2 regions of the Lysinibacillus sp. FSL P4-0201 genome follow, and region 1 is predicted to be linked to the other one. Evidence: a T-box and tRNA genes for the amino acid it is inferred to sense, from the RefSeq annotation. Region 1 holds a T-box; the other holds one or more tRNA genes.
The links. A T-box is a leader RNA that pairs with one kind of tRNA and senses whether it is charged. The one in region 1 lies ahead of cysS (cysteine--tRNA ligase), so its partner is inferred to be a tRNA-Cys.

Region 1 (9,693 bases):
TGATTGTGGTTGAAGGTGGTCGTAGTTACATCGGACAGGCAATTACAGTTACAGTTACTAGTGTGCTGCAAACATCGGCAGGTCGTATGATATTTGCTAAGCCGAAGGACGATTAGGATGTGGGGAAATGCAATATGAAGTGGTTCTACCTGCTGCCGGAAGTGGGAAGCGTATGGGTGCAGGGCAAAATAAATTATTTTTAAAGCTTTTAGAGAAACCTATTCTGGTACACACGCTAGAAGTGTTTCAACAAGATCCCGCTTGCACAGGTATTTGGCTCGCTGTAAAACCAGAAGAGCGTGGATTTATTCAAAAAATGCTAGAGGACTATAGGATTACCAAAGTGAAGGGTTTACCTGATGGGGGTGCTGAGCGACAGCATTCGGTTCATTCGTGCATGAAAGAGATGCAACAGGTAGATATTGTGCTTGTCCACGATGCAGCACGCCCGTTTATTACGCATGATATCATTGCAAAGCTTGTACAGAACGCGCATCATCACGGTGCAGCAATTGCAGGGGTTCGTGCGAAAGATACGATGAAAAAAGTATCAATGAATGGCATTATAGAGGAAACGGTTGATCGAGAAAGCCTTTGGATGGTACAAACACCACAAGCATTCCGTTTTGAATTAATTATGGAAGCGGAGGACGTAGCTGAAAAAGTAGGTTTTCTTGGGACAGATGAGGCAATGCTAATGGAGCGTCTCGGACATCAGGTACACATCGTAGAAAGTAGTTATGAAAATGTAAAAATGACAACACAAGAAGACTTAGTATTTGGTGAGGCAATTTTGCGTAAGCGTGGATCATTCAATCATTAAGAAATATTATTTATAGAGGCTATTCATTCGTAGTTTGTTAAGGATGGATAGTCTTTTTTATTTGTTTTGTTTGGGAAAAATTATATGGTCAGAATGCCTTATTGCTTCGTAATCTGTTCATCCATATATGTATGATAATAATGACATAACTGCTAGTCGAATTAGAAACGAAGGCGTAGAAGAGAATAAAAAGTTGGAATGCTCCAATAAAGTGGATTTTATCCATGTGTGATTGTTTTATGTGTAAAATGAAATAGTGGATATATGATTAATAAGGTAATAGAATAGATGAAAAGATGTGAGGGGTGTTTATTGTGTCATTAAATGATTGGTTAAATCAAAAGGTTCCAGAAATTACAGGTTCATTAACTAGTATAAATAAACAGTACATCGACGTTGACAACTCAATAGGCTTTGATGGACGGGATCGGGTTATAAAAATAATAGATAATTTCCATGAGGTGCTGTTTCCTGGCATTTATATGACAAGACCTATTGATGAAACAAGGGTGAACGTAGTTTGCAGTAATAAGCTGCGTGAAACAGCATTAGATTTGCGGGATATTATCGAAAAAGTATTATTTTATAATATGGAGGATAGTGATCCTGCCAATTGCGAGAAGTATTGCCGTGAACAAGCAGACAAAATTGTTATGAATTTGATTAATCGATTTCCTGCCATTCGCCAAGTGCTACAAACAGATATTCAAGCGGCATATAATGGTGACCCAGCAGCTCTTTCTACAGAGGAAATTTTGTTAAGCTATCCATCTATTGTGGCTGTTTATATTCACCGCATCGCGCATGAGTTATACGAAATGGGTGTACAAATTGTGCCTCGAATTATGTCAGAATATGCGCACCGATTAACGGGTATCGATATTCATCCAGGGGCTACAATAGGAGAATCATTCTTTATTGACCACGGAACAGGTGTCGTTATCGGTGAAACTTGTACTATCGGTAAGAATGTAAAAATTTATCAAGGTGTAACATTAGGTGCACTAAGCTTCCCATTAGATGAAAATGGTAATCCAATTAAGGGCATTAAGCGTCATCCGAATATTGCCGACAATGTTGTCATTTATGCTGGTGCTACTATCTTAGGGGGCGAGACGACGATTGGGCACGATTCCGTTTTAGGGAGTAATATTTGGCTAACACACTCTGTTCCCCCTTATTCACGTGTCTATAATTCACAGCCATCTCCGAATATTAGCAACAGTCAAATGAAAAATATAGAGTATCATATTTAAAGAATGTGGGGCAGTCTAGAGAGTGTAGCTTTCTAAACTGCCCATTACTGCTATAGGAGGATAATTATTAAAGCGCTTTTCAAACAACCTAGGGCAAATTTTGATATGATAATGATAAATATTAATTAAAGGAAGATGAATATGTTTCGAATTGGACAAGGTTTTGACGTACATGCATTTGAAGAAGGTCGTCCATTAATTATTGGTGGCATTACCATTCCGCATGAAAAAGGACTAGTAGGACATTCAGATGCGGATGTTCTCTTACACACTGTCACAGATGCGGCTCTAGGAGCAATTGGAGAAGGGGATATTGGCCGTCATTTTCCAGATACAGACCCTGCATTTAAGGACGCGGACTCAGCAAAATTATTAGAGTACATTTGGAAGATCGTTGAGGATAAGGGTTATTCTCTAGGTAATGTCGATTGTACCATTATGGCACAGCGTCCTAAAATGGCCCCCTATATTGGACAGATGCAACAACGTATCGCTGAATTATTACACGCAGAGCCTTCACAGGTAAATGTTAAAGCAACTACAACTGAACGATTAGGTTTTACAGGTCGCGAGGAAGGTATTGCGGCAATGGCAACAATTCTATTGATCAAGAAATAAATGTGGATGAACCCCGCTTTTATTTCCTGTAACAGAGTGGTAAAATGAACAAAGTCAATTTTTGATCGAAAATTTAGGAGGCTTTTAATATGACGAAAGAAGTTCGCGTTCGTTACGCGCCATCTCCAACAGGTTATTTACATATCGGTGGAGCGCGTACAGCATTATTCAATTATTTATATGCAAAACATCATAACGGTAAATTCATTGTACGTATTGAAGATACGGATATTGAACGTAATGTAGAGGGCGGAGAAGCATCTCAGCTAGATAACCTAAAATGGTTAGGTATTGAATATGATGAGTCCATTGATATTGGTGGACCTTATGCGCCTTATCGTCAAATGGAACGTCTTGATATTTATAAAGAGCACGCTGAAAAACTATTAGAGCAAGGTGTAGCCTACAAGTGTTTCTGTTCTTCTGAAAAGCTTGAAGCATCTCGTGAAGAACAAAAAGCAAGAGGTGTAGCTGCTCCTACTTATGATGGTACATGTCGCCACTTATCAGCAGATGAAATCGCTGCTAAAGAAGCGGCAGGTGAGCCATACACAATCCGTATGCGTGTACCTGAAAATGTAACATACGAATTTGAAGATTTAGTTCGTGGACAAGTTACCTTTGAGTCTAAAGATATTGGTGATTGGGTACTTGTAAAAGCAAATGGTATTCCAACATATAACTATGCAGTTGTTTTAGATGATCACTTTATGGAAATCTCTCACGTTTTCCGCGGTGAGGAGCATTTATCGAATACACCAAAGCAAATGATGATTTTTGATGCATTTGGTTGGGAATATCCACGCTTTGGACATATGACATTAATTATTAACGAAAACCGTAAAAAACTATCTAAGCGTGATGAATCGATTATTCAATTTGTTACGCAATATAAAGATTTAGGTTATCTTCCTGAAGCGATGTTTAACTTCTTTGCGCTACTTGGTTGGTCTCCAGAGGGAGAAGAAGAGATTTTCTCAAAAGAAGAATTTATCAAAATGTTTGATGAAAAACGTCTTTCAAAATCACCATCTATGTTCGATAAACAAAAGCTAACATGGATGAATAATCAATATATTAAAAAGTTGTCTTTGGAAGAAGTTGTAGCTTTATCTTTACCACATCTACAAAAAGCAGGCTTATTACCTGAAGAACTTACTGCAGAGCAACATGCTTGGGCGACGGATTTAATCGCGCTTTATCATGACCAAATGAGCTTTGGTGCAGAAATTGTCGAATTATCTAGCCTATTCTTTAACGACCATATTGAATATGATGAAGAAGCAAAAGAGGTTTTAGCAGGAGAGCAAGTACCTGAAGTAATGGCGGCATTTAAAGCACAATTGGAAGAGCTAGAAGAGTTTACACCAGATGCGGTAAAAGCTGCGATTAAAGCTGTACAAAAGACAACTGGTCATAAAGGTAAAAATCTGTTCATGCCAATCCGTGTTGTGACAACAGGTGAAACACATGGACCAGAGTTGCCGAACGCCATTTGTTTAATTGGTAAAGAGAAAGCAATTGACCGTGTAGAAAAATTTGCACAATAAAGATAAATTTATTGACAATTCATTCTTTCGTTGTAAAATGTATTTACATTGAAAAAGCGTTGATAAGGAGAAGTAAGTGGCGCATGCTCTTAAGAGAGGACCATCATCGGCTGAAAGTGGTCTGAGCCTAGGCAAAACTGAAATGCACCTTTGAGCATAAAGCTGAACGAGAGTAGGCTTTATCGAGTCATCCCCGTTAATGGATGTCCAAAGTGGAAGGCTTTTTGTCTTCAATCAGAGTGGAACCACGCAAATCGAGCGTCTCTGTCATTCCTTTTAGGAGTGATAGAGGCGCTTTTTTTATTCAACAGAAAAGGAGAGTGAAATACAATGGGTATTCAAATTTTTAACTCATTAACACGACAAAAGGAAACCTTTGTACCGCTAGAAGAGGGCAAGGTAAAAATGTATGTCTGCGGTCCTACGGTTTATAACTATATCCATATTGGGAATTCACGTCCTGTAATTGTTTATGATACAGTACGTCGTTATTTTCAGTATAAAGGCTATGATGTAAAGTTTGTTTCCAATTTTACGGATGTAGACGATAAAATTATTAAAGCAGCAAATGAGCTTGGTGAAGAAGTACATGAATTAACTGAGCGTTTTATTGCAGCCTATTTTGAAGATGTTACAGCACTGGGATGCAAAAAGGCAGATGTTCATCCACGTGTGACAGAGCATATGGACGATATCATTCAATTTATTCAAGTGCTAATTGAAAAGGGCTACGCTTATGAGTCTGCTGGAGATGTGTATTACCGTACTCGTAAATTTGATGGCTACGGTAAATTATCACACCAATCAGTTGACGATTTAAAAATCGGTGCTCGTATTGAAGCGGGCGAGAAAAAAGATGATGCGCTAGATTTTGCTTTATGGAAAGCTGCTAAGCCAGGTGAGATATTCTGGGAAAGCCCATGGGGAGATGGTCGTCCAGGGTGGCATATTGAGTGTTCTGTAATGGCTCGTGAACATTTAGGAGATACTATTGATATTCATGCTGGTGGGCAGGATTTAACTTTCCCTCACCACGAAAATGAAATTGCTCAATCAGAGGCACACAATGATAAAACATTTGCGCGTTATTGGATGCATAACGGGTATATTAATATTGATAATGAAAAGATGTCCAAATCTCTTGGGAATTTCATTCTTGTGAATGATATCCGTAAACAAATTGACCCGCAGATATTACGTTTCTTCATGCTATCTGTCCATTATCGTCATCCAATTAACTTTGCGAAGGACCTAGTAGAAGCTGCTGCGTCAGGTTTAGAGCGCATTCGTACAGCATACAACAATGTGAAGCATCGCCTTACGACTACTGTAAGCTTAGGTGATCATTCAGAAGAATGGCTGAACAAAATTGCGGAACAAAAAGCGCATTTTGAAGAGGCAATGGATGATGATTTTAATACAGCCAACGCTATTTCTGTATTATTTGAAGTAGCTCGTATTGCTAATATTTACTTAAATGAAGCCAATACTTGCAAGAAGGTATTAGAAACCTTTATTGAAACCTTTGAAGTACTAGGTGACGTCTTAGGTATTGAATTTGCAAAAGAAGAAGAACTATTAGACGAAGAAATTGAAGCATTACTACAAGAGCGCGTCGAGGCACGTAAAAATCGTGATTTTGCTCGCTCTGATGAGATCCGTGACCATTTGCAAGCCCAAGGTATCATTTTAGAAGATACACGACAAGGAACTAGATGGAAACGAGGGTAATTAAGTTGGATAAACTTCGCAATGAAGATGTTAAACAATTAAAAGCGCTGGCGTTAGCCTATATGGGTGATGCCGTATTGGAACAAAAGGTCCGAGAATATTTGCTACGCTCTGGTCGTGTTAAACCAAACACACTACATCGAGAGGCAACTCGCTACGTCTCAGCAAAAGCGCAATCGATGATCGTTCATCGCATGATGGATGAAAATTATTTAACAGAGGAGGAATTGGCTGTGTTCCGCCGTGGACGCAATGCCAAATCCGGCTCTGTACCAAAAAATACGGATGTCCAAACCTATCGTAATAGCTCAGGCTTTGAGGCGGTGCTTGGTAGTTTATATTTATTGAATGAACTAGAACGCGTCTACGAAATCATTGCATATGCTATTCAAATAATCGAGGAATCAAAAGGAGTGTCTAAATAATGGCAGAACAGAATGGTGAAATTATTGCCGGTAAAAACCCAGTGTTAGAAGCACTTCGTTCAGGCCGCGATATGAATAAAGTATGGATTGCAGAAGGAGTAAAGAAATCTGGCGTCAATGAACTGCTAGATTTAGCCCGTGAACGTGGTGTCATAGTTCAATTTGTCCCAAAAAAGAAAGTTGATCAATTATCAAGTGCTAATCATCAAGGTATCGTTGCTTCTGTTGCCGCTTATAAGTATGCTGAACTAGAGGATTTATTTGCAGCCGCAGCTAATAAACAGGAAGATCCTTTTTTCTTAATCTTAGATGAGTTAGAGGATCCTCATAATCTAGGGTCTATTATGAGAACGGCTGATGCTATAGGAGCACATGGTATTATTATTCCTAAGCGCCGATCAGTGAGTCTAACAGCAGTAGTGGCAAAGGCATCTACAGGAGCGATTGAACACGTTCCAGTTGTACGTGTAAACAATCTTGCTCAAACTATAGATGAATTAAAAGAACGCGGTGTATGGATTGCAGGGACAGATGCAAAGGGATCTGCAGATTATCGAAAAATGGATGCAACATTACCATTAGCCATCATTATCGGTAGTGAGGGCAAAGGGATGGGGCGTTTATTAAAAGAAAAATGCGATTTTTTATATCACTTACCGATGGTTGGGCATGTCACATCACTGAACGCATCAGTAGCAGCGGCTTTATTAATGTACGAAGTGTATCGTAAACGTCAAGAAGCGATTGAATAACAATGAAAAACATTTTGCTTGTTGATGGCTATAATATGATTGGATCTTGGAAAGAGCTGCGGCCATTGCGTGATACAAATTTTGAGGATGCGCGAAGAAGGTTGATAGAACTCATGGCTGAATATAAAGCAGCAATGGGTTGGCGCGTAATTATTGTTTTTGACGCCCATCTTGTACCAGGAGTAGAGCAATCTTATATAGAAAATGATGTAGAAGTCATTTATACACGAAAAAATGAAACAGCAGATGAACGTATTGAAAAAATGACACATGAATTAAAGGCTAGAAATGTACAAATTCATGTAGCTACTTCTGATATGGCAGAGCAAAGTGTTATATTTGGGAATGGTGCCTTAAGGAAGTCGGCTAGAGAGCTAGAAATTGATACAAGTATTATCCAACATAAAATTACTCATGATGTGAAGCGGAAGCAAGAAAGTAAGCCGCCTTCTCGTATAGAATTAAAGCCAGATGTTGCGCTCGCCTTTGAAAAATGGCGACGAGGGTTGAAATGATTGATTGACGCATATTTTCCAATTCCGTTATACTGTTTCTAATTATCTGTTGTGGCTGAGGTGATACCATGTTTAAAAATAGCATTGTACAAGTGACACAAGATTTTGAACGATTCAATGATGAAGAGCTTATTGAAATGGTGCATCAAGGTAATACAGATGCGTTGGATTATTTAATTACAAAATACCGTTTGTTAGTAAGAGCGAAGGCAAGATCCTATTTTTTAATCGGAGCAGATAAGGAAGACATTGTACAAGAGGGCATGATAGGCTTATATAAAGCGATTCGTGATTTTAAAGGAGATAAGCTTGCATCATTCAGAGCTTTTGCAGAGTTATGTATTACAAGACAGATTATCACAGCTATTAAAACAGCAACTAGGCAAAAGCATATACCTCTAAATTCCTATATCTCTTTGGACAAGCCTATATTCGACGAAGAGTCAGACCGAACGCTTATGGATGTACTAACGGGTGCTATTATGGATGATCCAGAAGAATTGATGATTCATAGAGAAGAGTTTGGATATTTAGAAGAAAAGATGAGTGAGATTTTAAGTGAATTAGAGCTACAAGTTTTAGCCTTATATCTAGACGGCCAGTCTTATCATGAAATTTCCGCCAAATTAAATCGTCATGTGAAATCTATCGATAATGCATTGCAGCGGGTAAAACGTAAATTAGAACGTCATTTAGTCCTTGAGGAAATGTCTTAGCCCATTTAGGCCTTTATTGACATTGACAAATATAGGTGTTAGTCTTAAAAAGACAAAGTGCCGAAAAAGGTGATTATATGGCAAAAAAAGTCGTGCTTAATTGTGAGAAATGTGGTTCGAGAAATTACACGTTCCCAGCTAAAGAAGGTTCAACTGTACGTCTCGAATTAAAGAAATTTTGCTCGCATTGCAATGAACATACAATGCATAAACAAACGCTATAAAATGATATGTAAATAGACAGATTTGATTGATTCGGAGGTTAAGCTAGAATGGGCAAGATCAAAAGCTTTTTCAGCGATGTAATGTCAGAAATGCGCAAAACAAGCTGGCCGAAAAGTAAAGAACTGACGAAATATACAGTCGTTGTAATTTCAACTGTTGTCATTATGGCTTTATTTTTTGTGTTAGTTGACTTAGGTATTTCATCATTATTCCGCTGGTACTTAGATTTATAATTTAGTAAATAGCATATTTTTGAAATAGCCCGTCCATTGCAATAACGGGTTTTTTCGTTTGTTTTATCTTCATTCAGTAGAAAACTCCATCTAATGGGATCGATGGGATGGGTGAAGTGAAGCGCAAAGCAGTAAAATCTCCTCATTATGATAAATACTACTAGGAGAGTATGATAGTAGCGATTGATGACTATGCTAGTTTCGGTATATATCATCGAGCTTTCGCAAGTAATTAGCGAAAGCTATATTTTTCTAATGAGATGTTTGTGAAAAGAGTAAAAATGCATTGAGCGTATCGCGATTCATTTTCACTTTTATTTGTAAGGGAGGGACGGACGAGGAGTCCTAGTAGTTATGGAGAAAAATTGGTATGTTGTTCATACGTATTCAGGGTATGAAAACCGTGTAAAAGCAAACCTAGAGAAACGTGTAGAAACAATGGGAATGCAAGATAAAATCTTCCGTGTGATTGTTCCTGAGCATGAAGAAACAGAAATGAAAGATGGAAAAAAACGTACAATGATGCGTAAAGTTTTCCCTGGTTATGTGTTAGTAGAGTTAATCATGACAGATGATTCTTGGTATGTAGTTCGAAATACGCCTGGTGTTACGGGCTTTATCGGTTCATCTGGTGGAGGAGCAAAACCAACACCGTTATTACCTGAAGAAGCAGATCGTTTACTACAACAAATGGGTATGACTGATAAAGTTGTAGAAGTGGACATTACTGTTGGTGAAGCAGTAGAAGTATTAGAAGGGCCGTTTGCTCATTTCCAAGGACGTGTTGAAGAAATTGACACAGAAAAAGGTAAAATTAAAGTGACGGTTGATATGTTTGGTCGCGAAACG
Region 2 (9,693 bases), 580 kb from region 1:
TTGCTTATTTTATAATACGACACCATCGCTCATTTTAATAATACGATCTGTATATGCCAACATTTCTTCGTCATGCGTCACTAATAATGTTGTTATATTTAAAGTTTTTGTTAATGTTCTTAATAACAACATAATCTCTTTAGAGCGCTGTGAATCTAGACTAGCCGTTGGTTCATCAGCAAACAATACTTTCGGTTGATGAATAATAGCACGTGCAATTGCTACACGTTGCTTCTCTCCCCCTGACAAGGAGGAAGGATAGGCAGTTTTACGATGTTCCATTCCAACTAACTCCAATAGCCGATTGACTTCATATTTCTGTTCATTCTTTTTTAATGGAGATTCAGCTACATCTAGCATTAATAGCAATTGTTCCTCCACTGTCAAAAATGGAACGAGATGTGCAAATTGAAAAACAAAACCGAATTTACTTGCACGTAATTTTCGTACCTGGTCGGTTTTCATCGTCGTAAGATTCTGCTCTTCAAATAACACTTGCCCATCTGTTGCGGGTTGTAGTCCTGCAGCGATCGTTAATAATGTACTTTTCCCAGAGCCAGAAGCACCTACCAATGCTGTAATCTCTCCTTCATTTAAAGAAAGATTGATGCCCTTTAAGATCTCTTCCTCGACTTCACCATTCTTAAACGTTTTTCGTACTTCATCAATTGTAAATAACGTCATGATTAAGCCTCCCCTTGCTGTATTGCTTGTAACGGTTCAATTTTTTTAATTTGCATTCCTGACAAGGTCGCACCAATAAAGCCTATGAGGAGGAATACAACGGATAACTGTGTTGTAGTGCCTATTGTTAAAGTGAATGGCATCCCCTTAGGAGCAACTATATTAAATAGCTGGCTAAGACTGACAGATACCACAAGTGAAAAGATTGTAATAATAGCCATCTGTGTCCAGATCATTTTAAATAGCTTACTTGTTTTTAATCCAATCGCTTTTAAAATGCCATACAAGCCAATTTTTTGCACATTCATCATATAGAAGAAAATAGCAAACAACATCCCACTAATGACAACTAAGAACCATATAATCATATTTAAAGATAATTGTTCCGCATTATAACTAGGGATAGTATTGAGAAACTCTTTATTGCTATATGCTTGCAATCCCTTAATATCATTTGGCTCACTATTTGGTACAAAAATTAATTGTTTATCAGCTACCCGATACATCTCCTGATAAGCCTCTTCACTAATATAAGCAACGGGAGCATGGCTATATTTTTTTTGCTCTACAAAACCTTTTACAATGAACTTTCCACTGTATTGATTATTCGTTAATATATCTCCAACTTGTATTCCTTTATCTTGTAGTGAGCTATCCAAAAGCAACTCGTCTTGATGCACATTGCTAAAAAGTGTAGATTCCGTTGATGTCACAAATGCTACACTTTGTTGTTTATCATCCTGATCATTTAAAAAGCCCATCTGGATCGAAAAAGCTACTGCCTCTTTTTCTTTACTTATGACTTTCTGTTGCAGGTCGCTATCGATTCTTGAAAGATTAAACGTGCCATCCGCATCCTCAGCCATATAAAATTGTCCCTTCGGTAAATCCTTAATTAAAGCTGCATTATCCTGTGACAGACCATTTGCTAAACCCGAGATAATAAACGTTAAAAAACTAACTAGGAAGATAATGGAGCCCAAGATTAAAAACCGTACTTTATTCTTCTTCATTTCTTTCCAGGCAAGATTCATCACTAACCCCTCCATTTCTTTGATTACTCCTAGCTTAAAATTGTTAAATGAACAGAGCATGAACTAATCGTTAAAATGTAGTGATTATATAAAAAGCCACTCTATAAAGGCATTTTTATCCCATAGAGTGGCATCTTTTTTGAATCTTATTTATCTTTACTTACTAAAATCCCTCGCCTTGAATGAATTGATATTTTTGATTTCTAATCAAGGTCTTAATATTTTATACGAACTGTGAATTTCAATTGTAGTATGAATATAGGATCTAAAAAAACTCTTAAAGAATTTCAATACCTTTTCATCTTCATTTCTTACATCAAAACAAGCATACGGTATATTTAGTTGAATTTGATTTTTAATAACCTCGCCCAGTAAAGGTCTTAAAATATAATGATTTCTTCTATCTTCTTTAATAAAGAGGGAAGTAATAAATAAATGTTCATTATTCACATTTGTACTTAATATCCACCCGATGATTTCCTCTTTGTAGTAAACCCAAAAACTCGTTTGTGGACTAGCTTCACCAAATTGAAAATCCTCTAAGGGTGATAAATGCTTAGGATACCAATCAACATTGCGTAACGACTCCAGTTCCGCTTCATGAATTTGATTCAACGCTTTAACAGAGATGTCTTCTGGAAATGTGTTTTTTTCGATCCATTTTTCTTTGCTCATATCTTTCACATTAATCATAAAGTGAGTTTTGTCTAAAATTGGTGGAGTCCACGATTGCTTTCTTAATGTGTATTTTACATTCGGACTAGTTTCAGGAAAAACATTTGTATATAAAACATTTGCACCTTTTGCTTTTAGTTCTTTTTCGGCAAACTTTAGTAGTTTTTCTTCTATGTTTTTATTTTTAAACTTATCTCTAACATTTACTGAGTAGACGACGCCCATTCTATCTAACGCTTTGTATTCCGCCAATATTGCTCCGAGAACTTCACTATTTTTATCAACTGAAACGCCTAGGACAAACGAGTCATTGTTTAGGTCATTAAATAAAAAGTCACCTTTAATATTTTTAAAATGCAGTAATACTTCATTAACTTGGGTTTCATTTATTCTTTGGATTAGCATGATATTTACCTTCTTAATGAAAATAGTCTATTTTATTTGAGGTTTAGTAAAAAAGGGAAATGGATCACCTCGATAAGTGATCCATTCCAACTAAGGATTTACTTAAGGTCCCTCATTTCCAGTACCTTTAACACTTTTTATATAAGACGCTGGCTTTTCTGCGGTTGCTTTTATACGGATATGAATATATTGCGAAGTATTAGCTTGGATCTCAATAGAAGTAACACCAAATATAGTTGGAGCATTTGACCATTCTACTGCATCATCTGCTGCGTTTGGATTACTATCCACAAAATACTCATATGTCTTCTGAGTTTGTAAATTTGATAATTTTGTATACCCAGCAACACCTACCGCTACTGTAGGTTCAGGTGCAGCAGCAGGTTTGATATCGTTTAACTCAATTTGCGTTAAATCTTGTACATCATTTGCTGGTTGCCCTCCTGCTGAAGCTATACGAATATGCACAAATTGACCCGCATTTATCGAAATATTATCAATTTCTGTTGTTCCTGATAGGGGTATTAATGTTGCGCCTGCCCAGTCTGTGCTAATAGATGTCGTAGCATTACTATCTATTATATATTCATACGTCACACCATCTGTTAATCCTGTCAGTTTCATTGTTCCTGCATTCGTTCCTTGTGCTTTCATTGCATTAGGTGCAGTAATTGGATTTACAATTGTTAATGGTATATTCGTTATATTTATTGTTTTTGCATCAGAATAGACTGTTTCATTCACAAATTCTTTTTGAGGCTTCGCTTTATTCAAAGCAGCGTCTTTTAAAGAAATATTGTTACCATTTGCACTCATCGTGATGGTTGTATTTTGTTCAATTTTTGATACGGTTGTTGCACCTAACGTGACAGTTACGGTATTTCCTAAAAGTTCAAAGGAATCATCATTAGCAAAAGCAAACGTAGAATTTGTTTGATTACTTAAAGTAAAATCATTCGCTAAATCAATTAGATTAGCCAAACCAAGATTTACATCCTCTGAGAAGATAATCGTTAACTGATCCCCTACATCTACACCGTTAGAACCCTTATCTATGAAGCCTGAACTAATAATAACTGGTGCAGCCTGATCAACTGCTGTCACATGAATCCCAGCTATATTCACTCCATTGATATCTATGATAGATTCATTTGGATTTTGAATAACCTCTGGTGTGAAGTGAGTACCAACCATTGGTTCCACTCTAATTGTAATATATTTGTTTTCACCTTGTGTATATAATGGATTAGGATTACCATTGCTAAGCAGTGGCGTTCTTCCATTTTTGTCTGTTACTTTTATAGATTCTACAGTAAAGCCAGGGACTGTAAATGAATCCTTAGTTACTGTCGTGGGATCAATATTTGCTGAAAATTTTAGGCGAATGGTTTCCATTTTTCCATCTTGTGAGCTGACCCCATCTTTACCATCTATCGTAACCGTTTCTAGCAATGGGTTATTTACTATTGTATTAGCAACTACTTGTCCAATCTTTTTTGCGATTTTACCTGCTGACGTTCTTTCTACTACAACAACTACCTTACCAGCAGCTGATGAAATTTTACCATCAGGCGGAAGTGTTTCCCAAGAAGATACATCAGCATTTAATGATGGCTTTCCAGCGTCTGCTGCATTCGCATCATCAAAAACTTTAAAAGCAAACTCATTACCTAAATCTACAGGTTCACCAACTGTAATATTTATTTTATCGTTACTGAATGGATCGTCCACTGCCGTAACAGCTAATGGGCTTAAAGATCCGATGCTAACTCGTGTTCTTAAACTCTCTGCATATTGAGTACCATTGTCTGTTACTTTTATAATCGCTACATCAATTTCAGACATCCCATTAGCAAAACCAGAGGAAATCGCAATTGATTTTTCACCATTTCCGTCAGGAAGTATACCCCATTCTAATTGATTGCCTGAAACATCGTATACAGAAATCATATAATCACCTATTGGGGAAGGGAGTTTAACTGTCACTTTGTCTGCCCCAGTAGCATTGTCAGTAACAGTAATATCACTAACTGCTGGCGCATTCGGGAAAGTCGTTGGTACTCCTTTTTCGGCTCTTGTGCTTTCTGTTTTTCCGTTTTCTGTAACTGTTACATAGACTTTATCAAGTCCTAGAGGAAATCCTCCTAGAATCTCTACTATACTAAGTGCAGTTGACGTTGTTACTGAAAAGCTTCCAAGGATATTTCCATTTGTACTTGCATCATACACTTTAATTAATGAACCTACTTGTAATGAAGGTAAAGCAATCATATCCTTGCCTGCTGTCGCGTAATTAACCAATTGTATGTGTGAAGGAGCTTGTGATTGATTTGAACTTTGAACATATACCGTCGTTGATAAACTTGCTGGTATGTTCCCACTTGCTGCATACCGTACTTCATAGTTTCCTGCACCTAAGCCAATAATTTCTGTTGCTAATAAAGGTACATTCGTCCAACTTGTGTCTGTAACTAGTTTATATTGATATTTCTTACTTGCATTTAAACCTGTAATCTTACCATCATTTCCTACTAAAGTTGGAGACACCCCTTGTAAACCCTTTGGTGCTGATGGTGCTACGGGAACTGTTGTATCAATAGACCCGCTACCTGAGTTATCAGATGACGTATCGGATAAATCTGGGTTTTTTGTTCCAGCAACTCGTTCGACATTGCCTTTTACAGAATTATAATTTTGAATTATATCAGCAGGTTTTGAACCTGTTGGAATAACAAGGTTGCCAATTTTGGTTTCTGTTCCTATTGTAACTTTTGTTTCTCTATTAAGTGTTTCAAGATTATTTACTCGACCGATTGTTTGCAGATTTACATTTGCACTTGTCATAAGAGATAGATTAACAATGTCACTTTTACCAGATAATTTAACCTCACCTGTAGTTGTTACTTGTAAAGAAGTTACATTTGAGTTAATGACAACGTCAGTAGCTCCCTGGACAATCAATACTTTAGGAAGCACCACTGAACTTCCAGCAGTTAATATTGCATTGCTATTAACAACAATCTCTCCCACTGTAGATGCTCCAGATGTTTTCGATAGGAAAATAACATCAGCATTTTTATCGACACCCACATCACCCAATTGAAATTCACTGAAAACTACTCTTCCTCTTACTTTAGTTTCATTCGCAGCTATAGGTAAGTTATTCATAGATGCAACCTTTGCTCCAAAAGATTTATATGCATTAGTTTGATTTGCTAGTTGCAAAGTATCATCAATCGTCGTTTTACCTTCCACTTTCAAGAATTCAGAGTAGAAAGAATTCTCAACGCCTTTACCCACATGTAAATCGCCTTTAATGGTGATATTCTTCATTGTGATGTAATCGCTATTTACAATGACAGTAGAATCGATAGTTGCACCTTTTCCATCAAACACAGCATGATTTACATAGGGGTTATTAGTATCAGTACTTGGTGTACCTTTTGCAGTTAATTCAATAGATTGTATTTGTTCAATTTTATTCTCTTTTATAGTTAGTTTTAAGTTGGCACCTTTTAATGTCGCTAGATTACTCGGATTAATCCATTTCTTTTGATCATCTGAAAGTGTATATGTACCTTCAGAAGTCACCAGTGTCTCATCTGTAATATTGGAGATCGTCTCATTCAAATGAACAGGAACAGGTGTTATTTTGTTTTCACTACGGTAAATTAACGCTGCTAGTTGTCCACGAGTCACACTTTTATTAGGCGAAAATGTTGTTGGGGTTGTTCCGGATGTGATTTCATTTTCAATCAATACCCCAACATAATTATTAAACCAATCATCTTGACTCACATCTGTAAAGTTTATTTTTTGTTGAGAATTTTCTGATTTTAAATCATAGGCTAATGAGATAATTTTTGCCATCTGTGCACGAGTCACAGGATCATTCGGTCTGTATTCACCTTCAGATCCCACAATAATTCCTTTATCGGCTAATGCAGCAATATATTTATAGAAACTATGCTTTTCAGAGACATCTTTAAATCCTGGGTTCTTAATATTAGTTGTATCTAAATCTAATGCAAGTGCGATGATTTTTGCAGCATGGGCGCGAGTTAAAGGTTCGTTTGGACGGAAAGTACCATCTTCATAGCCACTTATAATATTACGTGCATGTAAACTATTTACTGCTTCATAAAAGTATGCATTTGACTGTACATCTTTGAATTTAGTTGCAGCTGCGTTAGCATTTGGTATCACTGTCACTAAACTACCTACCACAACAGATGCTGTAACTGTAGATGCTATTATCTTGTTAAAATTTTTATTCTTTTTTTTCATAATCTCACATTCTTTCCCTCATTATTGATGGTGACTTATTTACTAATAAATAGTAATTTACGATATATCTTTTTGCATATTTTTTTAAATTGGAATATCTCCCTTTCTTATTATAATTCCACAATGGTTTTTGGGTAGTTATTACCAAATATTTTAGATATATCCTTTTTTACTTTCCATTTTAGAGAAATTAGTCTACCTATCATACAAATGTGGTAAAAATATTTTATAATAAATAGTAAAATTAATATATATAAATTTTGAATTAATAGAACAAAAATTTTAGTTCAACTTCATGCATGACCCATACGTTGTGATTGATGTTTTCATGTTTCATCGATACAAAACATATCTTAATGCCACTTGTTTCTAAGTGAAGGAAGAAACTAAACTCTGTCTTGTCATTTTCTGCTTTTAAGAGGCAAGTACACATTAATTTATCAGTTAACGTTACCATAATGAAGGTAGATTATATTAAATAACTTTAGTTTGCTAATACAGCGCAAAATATAGCTGCTGTAAAGGCAAAAATATGACCCATTCAGTCCCCCGCTCCTTTATCTATGTTTATATACTTTCTATAATTTTTTACAACAAAAAAAGAACCCCTGATATATCAAGGATTCTTCGTTGTAATTGATACCGGTGGTCGGGGTCGAACCGACACTCCAAAGGAACACGATTTTGAGTCGTGCGCGTCTGCCAATTCCGCCACACCGGCATAATGGAGATAAAAAAAATCGGATAAACCGATTAACAGTTAAAATATGGAGGCGGCAACCGGATTTGAACCGGTGATAAGGGTGTTGCAGACCCGTGCCTTACCACTTGGCTATGCCGCCGTCATACATGGAGCGGAAGACGAGGTTCGAACTCGCGACCCCCACCTTGGCAAGGTGGTGTTCTACCACTGAACTACTTCCGCAAAAATGGCTGGGGTACTAGGATTCGAACCTAGGCATGACGGAATCAAAATCCGTTGCCTTACCGCTTGGCTATACCCCAACAATGGGGCGACTGATGGGAATCGAACCCACGAATGCCGGAACCACAATCCGGTGCGTTAACCACTTCGCCACAATCGCCATTGTATTATGATGTTTATTAATTTTATATGAGATGGGGCGACTGATGGGAATCGAACCCACGAATGCCGGAACCACAATCCGGTGCGTTAACCACTTCGCCACAATCGCCATAAAATTAATTGGCAGGGGCAGTAGGAATCGAACCCACACCAAAGGTTTTGGAGACCTCTATTCTACCGTTGAACTATGCCCCTAAAATAATAAAACTGGTGGAGGGGGACGGATTCGAACCGCCGAACCCTAAGGAGCGGATTTACAGTCCGCCGCGTTTAGCCACTTCGCTACCCCTCCGGGAATATCTGGTGCCGGCTATAGGAATCGAACCCACGACCTACTGATTACAAGTCAGTTGCTCTACCTGCTGAGCTAAACCGGCAAAAAAATAAGATGGGTCAGGACGGAATCGAACCGCCGACACTTAGAGCTTCAATCTAATGCTCTACCAACTGAGCTACTGACCCATATTTTAAAATAAATGGCGGTCCCGACCGGGATCGAACCGGCGATCTCCTGCGTGACAGGCAGGCATGTTAACCGCTACACCACGGGACCATTTGGTTGCGGGGGCTGGATTTGAACCAACGACCTTCGGGTTATGAGCCCGACGAGCTACCACTGCTCCACCCCGCGATAATACTATAATATTGTTAAAATAATGGTGGAGGATGACGGGCTCGAACCGCCGACCCTCTGCTTGTAAGGCAGATGCTCTCCCAGCTGAGCTAATCCTCCATCTGGGTATTGAATTGGTGACCCCTACGGGATTCGAACCCGTGTTACCGCCGTGAAAGGGCGGTGTCTTAACCACTTGACCAAGGGGCCATCGTTTGGAACACATCAAAGTGCTGGCGGAGAGTAAGGGATTTGAACCCTTGAGACAGTGTTAACCGCCTACACGATTTCCAATCGTGCTCCTTCGGCCACTCGGACAACTCTCCAAGAATGGCTCCGAAGGCAGGACTCGAACCTGCGACAACCTGATTAACAGTCAGGTGCTACTACCAACTGAGCTACTTCGGAATAATTTTAGTATATAGCCTAGCGACGTCCTACTCTCACAGGGGGAAGCCCCCAACTACCATCGGCGCTAAAGAGCTTAACTTCCGTGTTCGGTATGGGAACGGGTGTGACCTCTTTGCCATCATCACTAGACTATTTGAAAGACAATACTTATTATAACATATCTTATAAAAATTACAAGTATATTCTAATATTTTATTCTTTCAAAACTGGATAAACGGTGCATTGAATGTTTCAAACTTTTTTGGTTAAGTCCTCGATCGATTAGTATTCGTCAGCTCCATGTGTCACCACACTTCCACCTCGAACCTATCTACCTCATCGTCTTTGAGGGATCTTACTTACTTGCGTAATGGGAAATCTCATCTTGAGGGGGGCTTCATGCTTAGATGCTTTCAGCACTTATCCCGTCCACACATAGCTACCCAGCGATGCCTTTGGCAAGACAACTGGTACACCAGCGGTGTGTCCATCCCGGTCCTCTCGTACTAAGGACAGCT

Region 2: it encodes a tRNA-Cys, which carries the amino acid that the T-box ahead of cysS (cysteine--tRNA ligase) is inferred to sense. The anticodon was not compared.

The regions. Positions count from the first base shown of each region.
Region 1 covers NZ_CP151995.1:4,507,094-4,516,786, reverse strand. Annotated here, with positions in the region: gene MKY76_RS22835 (PIN/TRAM domain-containing protein) at 1-116, shown strand, start outside; gene ispD (2-C-methyl-D-erythritol 4-phosphate cytidylyltransferase) at 128-823, shown strand; gene epsC (serine O-acetyltransferase EpsC) at 1,138-2,079, shown strand; gene ispF (2-C-methyl-D-erythritol 2,4-cyclodiphosphate synthase) at 2,221-2,697, shown strand; gene gltX (glutamate--tRNA ligase) at 2,787-4,247, shown strand; T-box leader at 4,298-4,516, shown strand; gene cysS (cysteine--tRNA ligase) at 4,578-5,978, shown strand; gene MKY76_RS22805 (Mini-ribonuclease 3) at 5,984-6,403, shown strand; gene rlmB (23S rRNA (guanosine(2251)-2'-O)-methyltransferase RlmB) at 6,403-7,155, shown strand; gene MKY76_RS22795 (NYN domain-containing protein) at 7,158-7,670, shown strand; gene sigH (RNA polymerase sporulation sigma factor SigH) at 7,739-8,386, shown strand; gene rpmG (50S ribosomal protein L33) at 8,464-8,610, shown strand; gene secE (preprotein translocase subunit SecE) at 8,659-8,844, shown strand; gene nusG (transcription termination/antitermination protein NusG) at 9,199-9,693, shown strand, end outside.
Region 2 covers NZ_CP151995.1:3,929,951-3,939,643, forward strand. Annotated here, with positions in the region: gene MKY76_RS19830 (ABC transporter ATP-binding protein) at 10-684, opposite strand; gene MKY76_RS19835 (ABC transporter permease) at 687-1,718, opposite strand; gene MKY76_RS19840 (GNAT family N-acetyltransferase) at 1,926-2,798, opposite strand; gene MKY76_RS19845 (S-layer homology domain-containing protein) at 2,901-7,085, opposite strand; tRNA gene MKY76_RS19850 (tRNA-Leu) at 7,726-7,806, opposite strand; tRNA gene MKY76_RS19855 (tRNA-Cys) at 7,854-7,927, opposite strand; tRNA gene MKY76_RS19860 (tRNA-Gly) at 7,936-8,010, opposite strand; tRNA gene MKY76_RS19865 (tRNA-Gln) at 8,016-8,090, opposite strand; tRNA gene MKY76_RS19870 (tRNA-His) at 8,095-8,170, opposite strand; tRNA gene MKY76_RS19875 (tRNA-His) at 8,206-8,281, opposite strand; tRNA gene MKY76_RS19880 (tRNA-Trp) at 8,294-8,367, opposite strand; tRNA gene MKY76_RS19885 (tRNA-Tyr) at 8,381-8,464, opposite strand; tRNA gene MKY76_RS19890 (tRNA-Thr) at 8,474-8,549, opposite strand; tRNA gene MKY76_RS19895 (tRNA-Phe) at 8,562-8,634, opposite strand; tRNA gene MKY76_RS19900 (tRNA-Asp) at 8,650-8,725, opposite strand; tRNA gene MKY76_RS19905 (tRNA-Met) at 8,729-8,803, opposite strand; tRNA gene MKY76_RS19910 (tRNA-Val) at 8,830-8,905, opposite strand; tRNA gene MKY76_RS19915 (tRNA-Glu) at 8,921-8,995, opposite strand; tRNA gene MKY76_RS19920 (tRNA-Ser) at 9,020-9,111, opposite strand; tRNA gene MKY76_RS19925 (tRNA-Asn) at 9,117-9,193, opposite strand; rRNA gene rrf (5S ribosomal RNA) at 9,210-9,325, opposite strand; rRNA gene MKY76_RS19935 (23S ribosomal RNA) at 9,438-9,693, opposite strand, start outside.